One region of the Clostridium carnis genome, then DNA from elsewhere that is predicted to be linked to it. Evidence: a T-box and tRNA genes for the amino acid it is inferred to sense, from the RefSeq annotation. Region 1 holds a T-box; the other holds one or more tRNA genes.
What was found. The T-box of region 1 lies ahead of gltX (glutamate--tRNA ligase). A T-box ahead of a tRNA ligase gene usually reads a tRNA of that ligase, here a tRNA-Glu.

Region 1 (7,584 bases):
TAAATGAATTAAAGCTATTATTTCGGGTATGAGAAATACTAATCCCCCCATTAATCCATTTACGATTATTTTTGTTTTTAGATATTGTTTAATATCCATTTTTATATAAATATATTGAATCATCCCACTTTCTTTATCTAGTATATATGAATTAACAAAAGGTATTACAGCTAATATAGGTGCAATATATATTAATATACTCATATCAGTATAAAATAGTATTGTAATAAACGTATTTATACCATCAAGATAGATTTCATTCATAGAAAAGTAAGCTGTTAAAAGGCAACAAAAAACTATTGTTATTCCAATTAATGTACTTTTACCCAAAAGAGCTCTCTTAAATTCCATTTTAAAATAGCTACTCAAAGTTCTTCCTCCTAATAACAAGAAACATAATAAACACAATTTTAATTTATTATGTTTCTATTAATATTTATATTTTAAGGTGCAAATTTACCTCTAACATCCATTTCATACTCAGTTACTGCATCTGTCTTTATTTTTAAATAACATAATTCTCCATAGGCTCTATTTAATAGGGATGCACTTTGGTAATTTAAGTTTTTCTTAGCAAGCCATCCTATTGAGGTAGACTGAAAATTTGCTGTCCAAGTTATTGGTTGATAAAGGGTATCTGAACCAGCTGCTCCAAATTCGCCCATGCCAGTTGTATCTATACCTCCAGTTCTACCTATATAGGTTAAATTAACAACAGCTGGGTCATAATCATCTTTAGTTGTAGAATCTGTTGCCTTGTATCCATATGCAGGTAAACGATAATTAATTTCTACAGTACCTGCTTGTACTACAGCAGGAATACCTACTAATACACCTGCTAATAATAAACCAGCTAAAGGCTTTTTAAATTTTTTCATTTTTAAACATCTCCCTTATTGATAATATTTATTATTTTAAGGTGCAAATTTACCTCTAACATCTAGTTCATACTCAGTTACAGCATCTGTCTTTATTTTTAAATAACATAAATCAGCATATGCTATGTTTGCTAAATCAGAACTTTGGTAATGTAAATTGTACCTATCTGCTGAGTGAATATTCGCTGTCCAAGTTATTGGTTGATACATATAACCTGGAAACTCTCCCATACCAGTTGCATCTACACCTCCAGCTCTACCGAAATAAGTTAAATTAACAACAGCTGGGTCAAAATCATCTTTAGTTGTAGAATCTGTTGCCCTGTATCCATATGCCGGCAAACGATAATTAATTTCTACAGTACCTGCTTGTACTACAGCAGGAATACCTACTAATATACCTGCTAATAATAAACCGGTTGCAGATTTTTTAAATTTTTTCATTTTTAACCATCTCCTTATTGATAATATTTTTATATTAGACTTTTTCATCCATATTCTAACATAACATTCATAATATAGATATTAAATACGTTTTACATTTTACGACATTATTTTTAATTAAATACAATATCTCTGTATTATTCAGAATAATTTGAATATATTTACTTTGTGAGTTATAGTGTCTTTATTAAAATATACACAGATTATTACAATTGTTTGTAAATTCCATTTCTACAATGAGTGGTGATTTAATTTAAAACAAGTCATCCATTTAAATTCCTCCAAATAATATTAAAAAAAATATAAATATACAGTATATATTAACGAAAATGTACCCTCTAGAGTTGGAAGTGTGTTCCTTATAAAGATAAGAAAGCTTTTTTTCAGATTTAAAAACTATTTATACAGCTATAACTGAAAGCGAAGCTATGGAAAATCTTATAGATGTAAAAGAAAAGTGGGTTAATAAATATCCTAATGCAATAAAAGGCTGGGAAGATAGGTAATTTATACAACTAACGTTATCGAAAATTTAAATAGTCACTTTAGAAAAGTTAATAAAACTAAACTAATATTTCCTACTGATGAGAGCTTATTAAAAATGTTATATTTAACTACCGAGAGGGTTCATTCTAAATGGACTAGAAGTTATGCAAACTGGGATTTAGTTATCAATTAATTAAAAATAATATTCTCTAATACATTTTCAAAAGAAGCATAAAAAAACTTCAACAAAGGTTTCCCAATGTCAAAGTTCTTTTAAAAGAAATCTTCTATCTACGTATATTATTCACCTTAATTGGTGAATATATACAATGACTTGAAGACACGATATAAATCAAAATTTCTTTAATTATTTCTAAGAAGAAATTTCAGATATACAAAGTTTTTTACAGCCTCTTTTATTATCATTTATATTAAAATCTTATAAATTTATAAACTTTTCAAATCTAGCTCTTACTTTTTCTTCACCCATTATTTGCATTAATGTATAAAGATCTGGAGTATTACTTCTATGTGATATAGCAGCTCTCACAGCCCCTGCAACATCTGAAATCATACCTTTATATTGATCTGGATTTGCTTTATATTCTTTTCTATTTGCACAGTATCCAAGATTTAATGCTATTTGTTTTAGATCTTCAAACCACGCTTCTTGGCTTTCTACATTAAAGTTAAATTCTTCTTTATAAGCTTTTATTATAGCTTTAGCATCGTCTAATGAAACTGTCTTTGGTAATTCAATTTGATCTGCTGTTTCCTTATCAAATAATTCATCAAAGAAATAGAATATCTTTTCTTTAACTTCATCCCATTTTGCAAAATCTTTTCTTGGCTTTGGACCTTCTTTATCTATATTAAAGATTTCCTTTGACATACTTTCATTTTTAGTAACTAATTCATACATTTCCTTGTCAAATTCTTTTGACCAAGCTACATAATAATCATATACTACATCAGCTTTCATTTTGCATATAACTTCTTTACTTACATCATTTAATTTAACTATATCAAATAAAGCTCCTGATTTACTCATTTTATCTAAAGCTACATTAAATTCATGGTAATCTTTAGTAGGATTTTCTGCTCTCCATTCTTCAAATGTTGAATTAATTATATTTAATAAATATTCAATAACTGAAACCATTGGATATCCAACTTCTTTATAGTAAGAAACAGCTGCTTCTGCATCCTTTCTCTTTGATAATTTTCTCTTTGATCCATTATCATTTTTCATTATCGTTGGTATATGAGCATAGTTTGGCTTTTCAAATCCTAATACTTCAAATAATTGAACATGTATTGGAAGTGATGATAACCATTCTTCTCCTCTTATTACGTGAGTAGTTCTCATTAATGAATCATCTATAGCATGTGCAAAGTGATATGTTGGAAGTCCATCACCCTTGATTATAACTATATCTTGATTATTTTCTGGGAAATGTATATCTCCCTTTATTAAATCATGGAATTCTACTTTATTTTCAAAGTTTCCTGGTGATTTAAGTCTTACTATGTAAGCTTCTCCATTGTTAATTTTTTCTATAGCTTCATCTGAACTTAAATTTCTAAACTTAGCAAATTCACCATAATATCCTGGTGTTATCTTAGCTGCTGTTTGTTTTTCTCTAAGCTCTGCTAACTCTTCTGGAGTACAGAAACATGGATAAGCTAACCCCTTTTTAACTAAGTCTTTTGCAAAAGCCTTATATATCTCTGCTCTTTCACTTTGTCTATATGGACCATAGTTTCCTTTTGATGTATCATCTCCAGTCATTCCTTCACTAAAGTCCATTCCAAAATTATGCATAGTTTGTATAGTATCTAAAATTGCTCCTGCAACTTCTCTTTTTTGATCTGTATCTTCTATTCTTAAATAGAAAACTCCTTCTGTTTGACTTGCTAACCTTTCATTTATTAAAGCAGCAAAAACTCCTCCTATATGTTGGAATCCAGTTGGTGAAGGTGCATATCTACAAACAACAGCACCATCTTTTAATTCTCTTTTAGGATACTTTTCAATGTAGTATTCTGGTGTTTTATCTATACCAGGGAACATAATTTCAGCTAATTTTTCTAAACTCATTTTTTCATATTCCTTTCCTTTGCTTCTTTTAAGTATTTTACTAATAAAGTAAAAAAAGTCCTTCATCCTAAAACCTTAGGACGAAAGACTGCTTCCGCGTTACCACCTAAATTGATTAGATAAGTTTTCTAATCCACTCATTTCTCTTTAAGGGGAGAAACCCATAAGCTTACTTCATAAATGTTTTTCAGCTTATAGCTCCAGAGCTTCTTTCTATAATATTAAATACTAGGCTTCCACCATTCCTAGCTCTCTTAAATTTAAAAATTATATACTCTTCTCTTTCAATGCCACTTTATTTAGTTATACTTTATATTAACCTAAATACAGTAACATTATAACTTTACTATTGATTATTGTAAACAATATATAATAAAATTATTGCTTTTTGCTATACTATTTTTTTATGATTCTATTTAATATTCATATCTTATAATTGAAACTAATATCACTTCATATTAATATCTTCTAGTACTTTATTAAAAAATGGATAAAAGCATTTCCAATAAAAATTTCTATTACTTATACTGTTATCTAATGATAGTTTATTCATTAATTTAGCATAATACTCAATTTTATAATTTTTCATTATTTTATTATTATCTGCTGCATCACAAGCAATATAATAAGTTGTATAATCTGATGAAGTTTTAATAAAAGCTGGGTACTCGCTATCTAAATTATATTTTTCTAAAACTTCTTTTCCCTCATCTGTAACATCAATATTGAAATTTCCTAATACCTCTGTTTTATCTTTAGGCTTTACTATTTCATACCAATAATAATATTTTATATTACTTTTAACTTTATATTCTTTTTCTGCATTATCTGTAAAATTTACTGTTACATAATTTAAGTTTAAATGTTTTTTATCTTCTAAAACAAATACTGTTCCATCTTCATTTACATAAATAATTCCAGTACCTATTTTATCCCATTTTTCATTATACTGATTTTCATAAGCATTTATTATCCAACTTGGGACTTCTCCTACATTTAAACTTAAATCTTTAAAATATCTAGCTCTCCAACCTGTCCACTCTACTCCAAATAAATCCGTAGCCTTCTCTCTTTCTTCTTTACCTGTTGGTGAATTAAAAATATTAAATTCTCCTATTATTGTTTTTCCTTTTTTCACTTTATCTATAGAATTTAATTCATCAAGTGTAATTCCTCCATATGATAAGTTTTTATAATTTAACTCATCTATCTCATAATCACTACTATGAACGCCATATGTGTCAGATATATAAATTAAATCCAAATCTGAATCAAGTTCTTTAGGTAATTCTTTTATATGAAAATTTTCTTTTTCTTCTTCATTTAATTTATATGGAAAAAAGCCATAATAATCTTTCTTAAAATCAAAGGAATCATTAGTATATTCATTTATTATTTTTTTATTATTTAATATCCACATAATATTCTTATGTTCACGATAATCATTAGTTGGTACTGTTTTATCTATTATTAAAGCTTTAATATTACTACTACTTTTAAAATACCATATATAAAAAGGACTTGTAATTATTAAAACTACTAGTAAAATAAGTATTATTTTAGATAACTTCTTTATTTTCATATATATTCTCATCCTCACCCATACTAACTCTTGTAATTTTTCCCCATTGATATCTGTTCTTTTTATAGTTTATAAATGCACTTAGTCTATATATAGAGCATAATTGCCTAAAGCCCATCCCCTCGATGATACTAACTAAATATAATGTTAATCTTGTTTTTCTTGGTGTAGAATAATCAAATAAAAAATCATTTAAGGTTAATGAAACATATGAAACTATTACATTGTAGAATATAAATACAAATAAATATATAAGCATAAATTTAAGATTCATAACCCCCATAAAGTAAGCACACCCTATTGATATAAGTCCAAAAATTTCAATAAAAGGTGATATTACTTCAAATATTAGATAATAAATATATGAAATAAAGCTTAAAGCTCCATACTTTGGATTTAAAAATATATATTTATGTTTCCAAATACTTTGAATTAATCCCATATGCCATCTTCTTCTTTGCTTTTTAAGATCTGAATATTTTTCTGGAACTTGAGATAAACATATAGCGTCTGGAACATATGAAATTTTATATTCCTTTTTATTTTTTAAACAATAAGTATGCATCTTTACTACTAGTTCCATATCTTCTCCAACAGTTTTAGAGTTATATCCTCCACAAGAAATAACTAATGACTTATTAAACATTCCAAAAGCCCCTGATATTATCATATTTAAATTAAATTTATTAAAAGCTACTCTTGAGGCTATAAATACTCTTATATACTCAACCATTTGAAATAATACTATAAGCTTCTTTGGAGTACTTTCTTTTATAATTTTACCATCTTTTATAGTTAATCCATTGGCTACCTTAATACTTCCCCCTACAGCAATAGTTTTATCATCTTCTATAAAGGGCTCAACTATTTTTAATAGTGAATTTTTTTGTAATACAGAGTCTGCATCCAATGAAATAAATAACGGAAATCTACTAACATTTATACCCATATTTAAAGCATCTGCTTTTCCGCCATTAACTTTATTAACTAAAACTACTCTTACATTATTGATTGTATTTTCATAAATAGATATAACATCTTGACATTCTACTTGCTTTCTTATTGGAGTAACTATTCTTTGAAGATTAAACTCTTTTTTAACATACTCCTCCGTCTTATCTACTGAACCATCATTTATTATAACTATCTCATACTCTGGATAATCTAAGCTTAATAATGATTTTATACTATTAATAATAGTAACATCTTCATTATATGCCGGAACTAATATTGAAATAGGTATATAATTCTCTTTCTTATTTAGTGATATGGATGAAATAAATTTTCTCTTTTTTATAAACTTCTCAATATCAAATGAAGATAATAAAGTTGTAACGAAGAAAATTATTGCATAAATAAACATATAATAAAAAAATATCTTATTTAAGATTATAACTATATTCTCTATCAATGCTTTTCACCTCTACTTTCTCTAAATCACTATTCTCTTTATTAAAGGTTGTATATTCATCATAAGTTATAAGCTTTTTATTAAATAAAGTATATATCATTATATCTCTTGCATATTTATCGCTAGAATTTATTACTTCTTTTATTAATTCCTTATTATCTTTTAGTGAAATTATAGTCATTGCAGAATTATATCTTACAAACCAGTTACTATCCCCTACTGAATTTATCAGTGATTTTCTGACTTTATTATTATCATAGTTTAACGCTATCTTTGCAGATATTGCACGTATTTCCCATTTCTCATCCTCTAATAAATCCACAATTTTATTATTCATTTTTTCATATTTAACATTACCAAAATACTTTATCTTAGCTAAGTCATTTTCTAATTCATCTATATTACTTTCTATAGTTTCTAAAAACTCTTCTGCCACATATTCGTATTTTATATTGGTGAAATGTGTAATAACCAACCCTTTTATCCTATTAGAAAAGTTATTTAAATTTAAATGTAATTCTTTATTAAATAACTCTTTATCACCTTCAAATATATCCATAGAATCAATTATTATCTTATCATTAATATATATATCTTTTTCTGATATAACTCTTAATGCATAAATAAACTCATTTATATTTCCAATTTTAGAAAGTGACTTTAATGAATTTACTCTTATATA
Region 2 (7,584 bases), 750 kb from region 1:
ATTATCAAGGAGAGGGAAAAGTTAATCTTAATTTATTGCTAAAATAAAAGATGCTGCAATAGCAGCACCTTTTATTTTTTTACTATAAAATTAACTGGATTAACAGGTTTATCATTAACTCTAAGTTCAAAATGTAAATGTGGACCTGTACTAAAACCTGTATTTCCTATTTCTCCAATTATATCTCCCTTTTTAATCTTATCTCCAACCTTTACATAAGATTTATTTAAATGAGCATAATATGTGACCATATCATTATCATGCTTAATTTTTATTAAGTTTCCATATCCACCATTATTAAACTCTGAATATATAATCTCTCCATCCATCGCAGCAATAACATCATCCCCTATATTTCCGGCAATATCTATTCCCTTATGAAATGAATTCCATCGTTCACCATATCCAGATGTCATATCTCCACCTCTAGTTGGACTCTTTAAAAAAGCTACCCCATCAATGTAAGGGTTCTTTTTACCTCTGTGTATTTCTTTACTTTTAGCTTCCTTAATAACTTTCTCTTCAATAATTTTGCTATCTACTATGTTATTATTTTTATATGTTACTTCTTTTAATACATCCTTTACTCCTACTGCCCCAGGATATTCCTTAGTTTCTCCAGTATATAAATTTTCATCATTTATAATTAACGTTGTAGGTAATATTTTTTCTGTACTTCTTTCCCTTAATACTAAAGTTACTTCTACAATATCTTTGTTTTTTTTATATTCATTATAAATTTTTTGTGCTACTTCTTCTATACTATTAATAGTTCCAGCGTCTATTCTTTTATATTCTGATCCTATATTTCCTTTAATATCTGCTGATACTATTTTATCTTTATTTATATTTTCATTATCTATGTATATTTTCAATACATAAGACAAAACATCATTAACTTTATAATCTTGTGAAATATAACCTAATGTTTCTCCTGATAATATTAACTCATTTACATAAGTTTTTCCTGTTAAAGCTGTTAATACTCCTTGAAAAAATGTATTTTTATTTTCTACATTTTGAGATTTTACTTCTACCTTATTTTCGTTAATGTAACTTCCTTTTACATTACTTTCAAATTTCTGTGTACTGTTGTAATTGGTATAGGCTTTTACATTTAGTCCTTTTCCGCCAATTACAATAAACAAAAACACTGTTAACATTATTGATGATTTTATTTTCTTAATAATACTAACCGAGTCACTTTTTGTAACCATAAACTCTCCTTTCAAAATTCTCTATATTTAAGCAACACATTTAATACTTTTCCCTATTTTTCGAATAATATTCCATTTATATATTTAATTGTTATGTTGAGCCTTATATTTCACTTTGTTATAATTAATATATTGCAAATAATAGTTGTAGAAAGGTAGATAACAATATGAGCACATTTATGCTTAAATCTAAACCTTTAAAATTTACCCCTGTAAGTAATATATTTATTGAAAAATATATGCCTAAGGCTCGTGGTGAATTTATAAAAGTATATTTATTAATGTTAAAATATAATAATACTGGAGAAATAGGAGTTAATTCTTCAATTCTAGCAAATACTTTAAACTTACTAGAATCAGATATATTAAATGCTCTTAATTATTGGAATGAAGAAGGCGTTCTTAAATTGATTCCAATTGACAAAATGGGGAATTTTGATATTGAATTTGTAGATTTATCGGATACATCTGCTAATGATGAAAGTAAAATAAACCTACTAGAGGAGCTATCCGATGAAACAAATAATGGTATGTTAAAAGATATAGAAAGACTTATAGGAAGACCTCTATCCCCTAGTGAATTTACAACATATATAAGTTGGAAAAGGGAATTTAATTTTTCTTCTGAGTTAATACTCTTACTTATAGAATACTGTGTCTCTAAAGGAAAAAGTAATACTCGTTATATTGAAAGAGTTGCAATTGCATGGAATGATATGCAAATCAAAACAATTGATGATGCACAAAATTACATAAGAAAAACTGAAGATAAATGGGGAACTTATAGAGAAATATTAAAATTCTTAGGTATTAGGAATACTGATATTATGAAACCCCAAGAAGATATGCTTGAAAAATGGACTTCTACATTTGGATTTTCTCTAGATATTATAAAAAAGGCTTGCGATATATGTTTCCAAAGATTAAATAGAGCTGATTTTAAATATATAGATGGAATTTTATCAAGCTGGAATAAAGATAATTTAAAAACAATTAAGGCTATTGAAAATAAGGAAAATAATTTTAAACTTTCCTCTAATAAGAAAACATATAATAATGGAAATAATGCTTCAAGCACTACTAAACCCCCTCTAAGATTTAATAACTTTGAGGCAAGAGAGTATGACTATGATTCTCTTGAAAAGAAACTGTTAGGATGGGATAAAGATGATTAAAGGTTACCAAAAAGAATTAGCAGATATTTATGAAAAGATTAAACTAGAAGAAAAGAAAAACTTAGAAATTAGGAGAAAATATATAGAAGAAACTTATCCTGAAATAATGGAGATTGATAAAACTATTCAAAAAAGATGTCTTCAACTCTCAATGTCTATTTTAAAAGGATTAGATTCTATAGAAATTCAAAACATAAAAGATGAAATTACAGATTTGAGGTTTAGAAAATGTGAAGCATTAGTTTCTAAAAACTTAGATCCTGATTTTTTAAATCTTAAATATAGATGTCCTAAATGTAAAGATGAAGGCTACATAGGAACAACTAAATGTTCTTGCTATAAAAATAAATTAGTTAAACTGTACTATAAAGATTCCGATTTAGAAGATTCTATTAGAAGAAATAATTTTAATACATTTGATATATCTTTATATTCTAATCGTAAGTTAGGTGATGAAGATAAATTTACACCTAGAAGAAATATAGAAAACATATTAGAGTATGTTCGAGGCCACTTTATTCCAAACTTTAATAATATTGATGATAATATATTATTTTATGGTAATTCTGGAACAGGAAAAACATTTTTAACCTGTTGTATTGCAAAAGAACTCCTTGATTCAGGATATTTAGTTATCTATAAAACTTCCGATGAACTTATTAAAAATTTAAGAGATATTAGATTTAATAATAATACAGAACTTGAAGAAATTCTTCTTAACTGTGATTTATTAATAATAGATGATTTAGCAGCTGAACAAATTACTGATTTTTCTGCTACAGAATTATTTACTTTAATAAATAAAAAAATACTTAAAAAGAAAAAAATGATTATATCTACAAATTTAACCTTACCTAGTATTACTAAAACATACAGTGAAAGAATATCATCTAGATTGTTAGGTAATTTTAAACTATATAAGTTCTATGCAGAAGATATACGAATACAAATTAATTTAAAAAATAGATAAAATAAAAGGATGGGAAATTTAATTTCCTATCCTTTTATAATTCTCTAATTAAAACTAACAAAAAAAGCTTTAGATAAATCTAAAGCTTTTGGAGCTGGCAATAGGAATCGAACCTACAACCTGCTGATTACAAGTCAGCTGCTCTACCGTTGAGCCATGCCAGCGTAAAATTATAAAACCACTTCATTTATAAAAGTGGCGACTCAGAAGGGGCTCGAACCCTCGACCTCCGGCGTGACAGGCCGGCACTCTAACCAACTGAGCTACTGAGCCATAAATATTTTGGTGGGCACAACAGGGATCGAACCTGTGACCCTCTGCTTGTAAGGCAGATGCTCTCCCAGCTGAGCTATGCGCCCAAAATAAAAATGGTGACTCCTAGGGGAATCGAACCCCTGTTACCACCGTGAAAGGGTGGTGTCTTGACCGCTTGACCAAGGAGCCATATATTAAATTGTTTTTGGTTATATCCACTAAAAGTGGCGACTCAGAAGGGGCTCGAACCCTCGACCTCCGGCGTGACAGGCCGGCACTCTAACCAACTGAGCTACTGAGCCATGTATTTTGGTGGGCACAACAGGGATCGAACCTGTGACCCTCTGCTTGTAAGGCAGATGCTCTCCCAGCTGAGCTATGCGCCCAAAATAAATGGTGACTCCTAGGGGAATCGAACCCCTGTTACCACCGTGAAAGGGTGGTGTCTTAACCGCTTGACCAAGGAGCCATATATGGAGCTGGCAATAGGAATCGAACCTACAACCTGCTGATTACAAGTCAGCTGCTCTACCGTTGAGCCATGCCAGCATATAGCTTGTTTATTTGATTTTTATATATTACCAATTTAAAATTAAATTGGCGACTCAGAAGGGGCTCGAACCCTCGACCTCCGGCGTGACAGGCCGGCACTCTAACCAACTGAGCTACTGAGCCATTATATTTTGGTGGGCACAACAGGGATCGAACCTGTGACCCTCTGCTTGTAAGGCAGATGCTCTCCCAGCTGAGCTATGCGCCCAAAATAAATGGTGACTCCTAGGGGAATCGAACCCCTGTTACCACCGTGAAAGGGTGGTGTCTTGACCGCTTGACCAAGGAGCCATGTTTAATTTTGTTTTGTTCTCTCTCCGGTTGTTCTCCCGGCGAGCACATTAACTATAATACATAAATTTTATTATAGTGTCAACACTTTTTATAAAGTTTTTTTTTATATTTAAATTATATATATTTCTACTATATTTTTAGTTTAATAGTTTTATCTTATAATCCCTTGATTCTAAGCCATTTATAGCCATTCCATACCTTGATAATTCAAGCTCTTTTTCCATTATTTCTTTTTCTATTTTTTTTATTTCAAAAGAACAAATTTCTAAAAAATCCTCTTTTTTTATTTCCTCTATATTTATATTATATCCTCTTTTTTTGAAATTTTCACCGCTAGCAATAACCTTTATGGGAATTTTTTCATTAACTACACATATAATGTCCTTCTCCCAAATTCCCCTTTTATTTACTTTATATTTATCTTTTAGCAAGTTTAATGATTTTAATTCTTCATTAAATTGTTCTTCTATATTATCTAACAATATTTTATAAAAAAATACTGATATTCCTCTATTTAATTTTATTTTTAAGAAATCCTTGTATTTAATTAAAAATTCATCTATTTCAGATTCTGTTATAAATTCTATATCTTTATGTAAAAATATATTTATACCCTTTGAATTTGGATAATTAACAACAACTTGATCATAATTCATTCTTCTAACTTTAAATTCTTTTTCAAAATCAGGATTTTGTTTGTTTTTAATTTTAACTTTCACAAAAATCACCTCATTTAAATAGTATTCCATAGTTTTATAACTTATATTACTATGATAAAATTTATTTAAATATACATTAAGGAGAAATTTTTTATGATACATCATGATTTAATTATAGTTGGTGGCGGAGCTTCTGGATTAGTTGCAGCTATTGCCGCTAAAGATTTTGGTATAGATGTTGCAATTGTAGAAGCAACAGATAGAATAGGAAAAAAAATATTAACTACTGGTAATGGAAGATGTAATATCTCAAATAATACTATATCTTTTCCTTTTCTTTCTTATCATAGTGAAAATCCAGGATTTTTTTCTCATACTCTTTCAAACTTTACTGTTGAAGATACTAAAAACTTTTTTCTTTCATTGGGGCTTCCAATAATTGAACTTCAAAATGGAAAATTATATCCTCAATCTCTACAAGCTTCTTCAGTTATAGATATTTTTAGATTAGCCTTAGAAGATAAATCAATACCTTTATACACAGAGTGTAAAATTAAAGATATCCACAAGAAGAAAACTTTTAAGTTATCCACAGATAATGAAGACTATAAATTATTCACATGCAATAAACTAATTTTAGCTTGTGGAGGAAAATCTGCTATAAAAACTGGATCAGATGGTTCTGGATATAATTTAGCAAAATCTCTAGGACATTCTGTTATAGAAACTGTTCCTGGAATAGTTCAATTAAAACTAGATTATCCTCATCTTAAAGCGTTATCTGGTATAAAATTTGATGGTTTTGCTACACTTCTAGTTGATAATAATCCAATTAGACGAGAGTTTGGAGAAATACTATTTACTGACTATGGTATTTCAGGCCCACCAATACTTCAGTTATCAGGTCATGCTTCTAAATGCATAAGTAAAAATAAACCGGTTGAAATATTAGTTGATATGATGCCTAAACTATCTCTTGAAGATATTGAAAATTTTATTGAATGTCATTTAGCTATGTTTGGTCATAGATCAATAATAGATGCATTTATAGGTGTTGTTAATAAAAAACTCATTCCTATTTTACTTAAAGAAGCTGGAATTAAAAATCTTCACTCACCTTGCTATGATATTAGCTGGACCGAAAAAAGAAACTTAATAAATCTATTGAAACAATGGAAATTTAAATGTATTGGCACTAATGGTTTTAATCAAGCTCAGGTTACTATTGGTGGAATTAATACAAAAGATATTGATTCTAAAACACTCCAATCAAAGTTAGTTAATGGTTTATATTTTTGTGGTGAAATACTTGATGTAGATGGTGATTGTGGTGGATTTAACCTTCAGTGGGCCTGGAGTTCTGGATACTCAGTCTCTTCTAATATAGCTAAAGACAAATAGAAAATAAGGATATCTTAAACTATTTATTGAAATAATTTAAGATATCCTTTTTTCTTTTCTATATTTTCTTCCATACACCAACTAATTTAGTTAACTCTTTTTCATCTGAACTTTCTATTTTATGAAGAGTAGTTAAATAGCCCTCTTCTTCCTCTCTATATGATGAAAATACATTTATTTTACTTCCATAAATACATTCTTTCTCAAAGGTTACTTTTATACTTTCTAACTTATAATTATTTAAAATATCAATTGGTAATGAATCTATTGCCCATTCTATATATTTAGTATTATTTACATGTCTATTAAAATCTATATCACTATATCTTGCTTCAAAGTCTTTTTCAAACATAGGCTCTTGAAGTCTTTCTAATCTTTCTATCTTAAAGCTTTCTTTCATATCCCCATCTAATCCATATATATCATACTGTTCTTTTGGAACCCTCATAGTTTTTCTTTTTTCTATATTTATTAGGAAGAATATCGCTTCTGCTTCTACAATAATATTTCCATTACTATCATATATTTTATATTCTCTTAAGGCATAGAATTTTTTAAATCCTATTGGCTTTGTTTCAGCTTTTATCTTCTCTCCACACTTTGGATACCTGTTTACTTTTATATTATATTGATAAAATACCCATGCCATATTTCTATCAATTAAATACTCTATTCCCCCTCCTAGTATTTCTGATTGAGTTGTTCCAACATCACATAAAATATTTATTAGTGTAGTTATTGTGCAATTTAGTTCACTATCTACTTCATAGTAATGTACTTCATATTCTTTGCTATATAACTTTCCCATAACTCCTCCTATATACAGTGCTAAATATTAATTTAAATTAACTAAAAACTCTGTAGAATTTTACTACAGAGTTTTATATTTAATTACTTATTTAATGCTTCTAGTAATGCTTCTAAGTTTAATCCATGTACACCAGCTGCTTCTTCTATACTTTCTGCTTGTGCTGATGGACATCCGACACATCCCATACCAAAGCTCATTAATATTTCAGCTGCATTTTCTTTTTGTCTTATAACTTCACCAATTGTCATGT

Region 2: it encodes a tRNA-Glu, which carries the amino acid that the T-box ahead of gltX (glutamate--tRNA ligase) is inferred to sense. The anticodon was not compared.

What each region holds. Positions count from the first base shown of each region.
Region 1 is NZ_BAAHYS010000001.1:2,129,619-2,137,202, reverse strand. It holds gene ACYQ1T_RS10270 (hypothetical protein) at 1-369, opposite strand, end outside; gene ACYQ1T_RS10265 (hypothetical protein) at 444-878, opposite strand; gene ACYQ1T_RS10260 (hypothetical protein) at 915-1,322, opposite strand; partial or broken gene ACYQ1T_RS10255 (transposase) at 1,665-2,001, shown strand; gene gltX (glutamate--tRNA ligase) at 2,248-3,909, opposite strand; T-box leader at 3,983-4,206, opposite strand; gene ACYQ1T_RS10245 (hypothetical protein) at 4,358-5,491, opposite strand; gene ACYQ1T_RS10240 (glycosyltransferase family 2 protein) at 5,469-6,902, opposite strand; gene ACYQ1T_RS10235 (HEAT repeat domain-containing protein) at 6,871-7,584, opposite strand, start outside.
Region 2 is NZ_BAAHYS010000001.1:1,376,746-1,384,329, reverse strand. It holds gene ACYQ1T_RS06445 (S8 family serine peptidase) at 1-47, shown strand, start outside; gene ACYQ1T_RS06440 (peptidoglycan DD-metalloendopeptidase family protein) at 72-1,217, opposite strand; gene ACYQ1T_RS06435 (DnaD domain protein) at 1,385-2,392, shown strand; gene ACYQ1T_RS06430 (ATP-binding protein) at 2,385-3,362, shown strand; tRNA gene ACYQ1T_RS06425 (tRNA-Thr) at 3,452-3,526, opposite strand; tRNA gene ACYQ1T_RS06420 (tRNA-Asp) at 3,559-3,635, opposite strand; tRNA gene ACYQ1T_RS06415 (tRNA-Val) at 3,646-3,721, opposite strand; tRNA gene ACYQ1T_RS06410 (tRNA-Glu) at 3,732-3,806, opposite strand; tRNA gene ACYQ1T_RS06405 (tRNA-Asp) at 3,843-3,919, opposite strand; tRNA gene ACYQ1T_RS06400 (tRNA-Val) at 3,928-4,003, opposite strand; tRNA gene ACYQ1T_RS06395 (tRNA-Glu) at 4,012-4,086, opposite strand; tRNA gene ACYQ1T_RS06390 (tRNA-Thr) at 4,092-4,166, opposite strand; tRNA gene ACYQ1T_RS06385 (tRNA-Asp) at 4,216-4,292, opposite strand; tRNA gene ACYQ1T_RS06380 (tRNA-Val) at 4,302-4,377, opposite strand; tRNA gene ACYQ1T_RS06375 (tRNA-Glu) at 4,386-4,460, opposite strand; gene ACYQ1T_RS06370 (hypothetical protein) at 4,601-5,182, opposite strand; gene ACYQ1T_RS06365 (BaiN/RdsA family NAD(P)/FAD-dependent oxidoreductase) at 5,276-6,523, shown strand; gene ACYQ1T_RS06360 (acyl-[acyl-carrier-protein] thioesterase) at 6,582-7,331, opposite strand; gene ACYQ1T_RS06355 (DUF1858 domain-containing protein) at 7,415-7,584, opposite strand, start outside.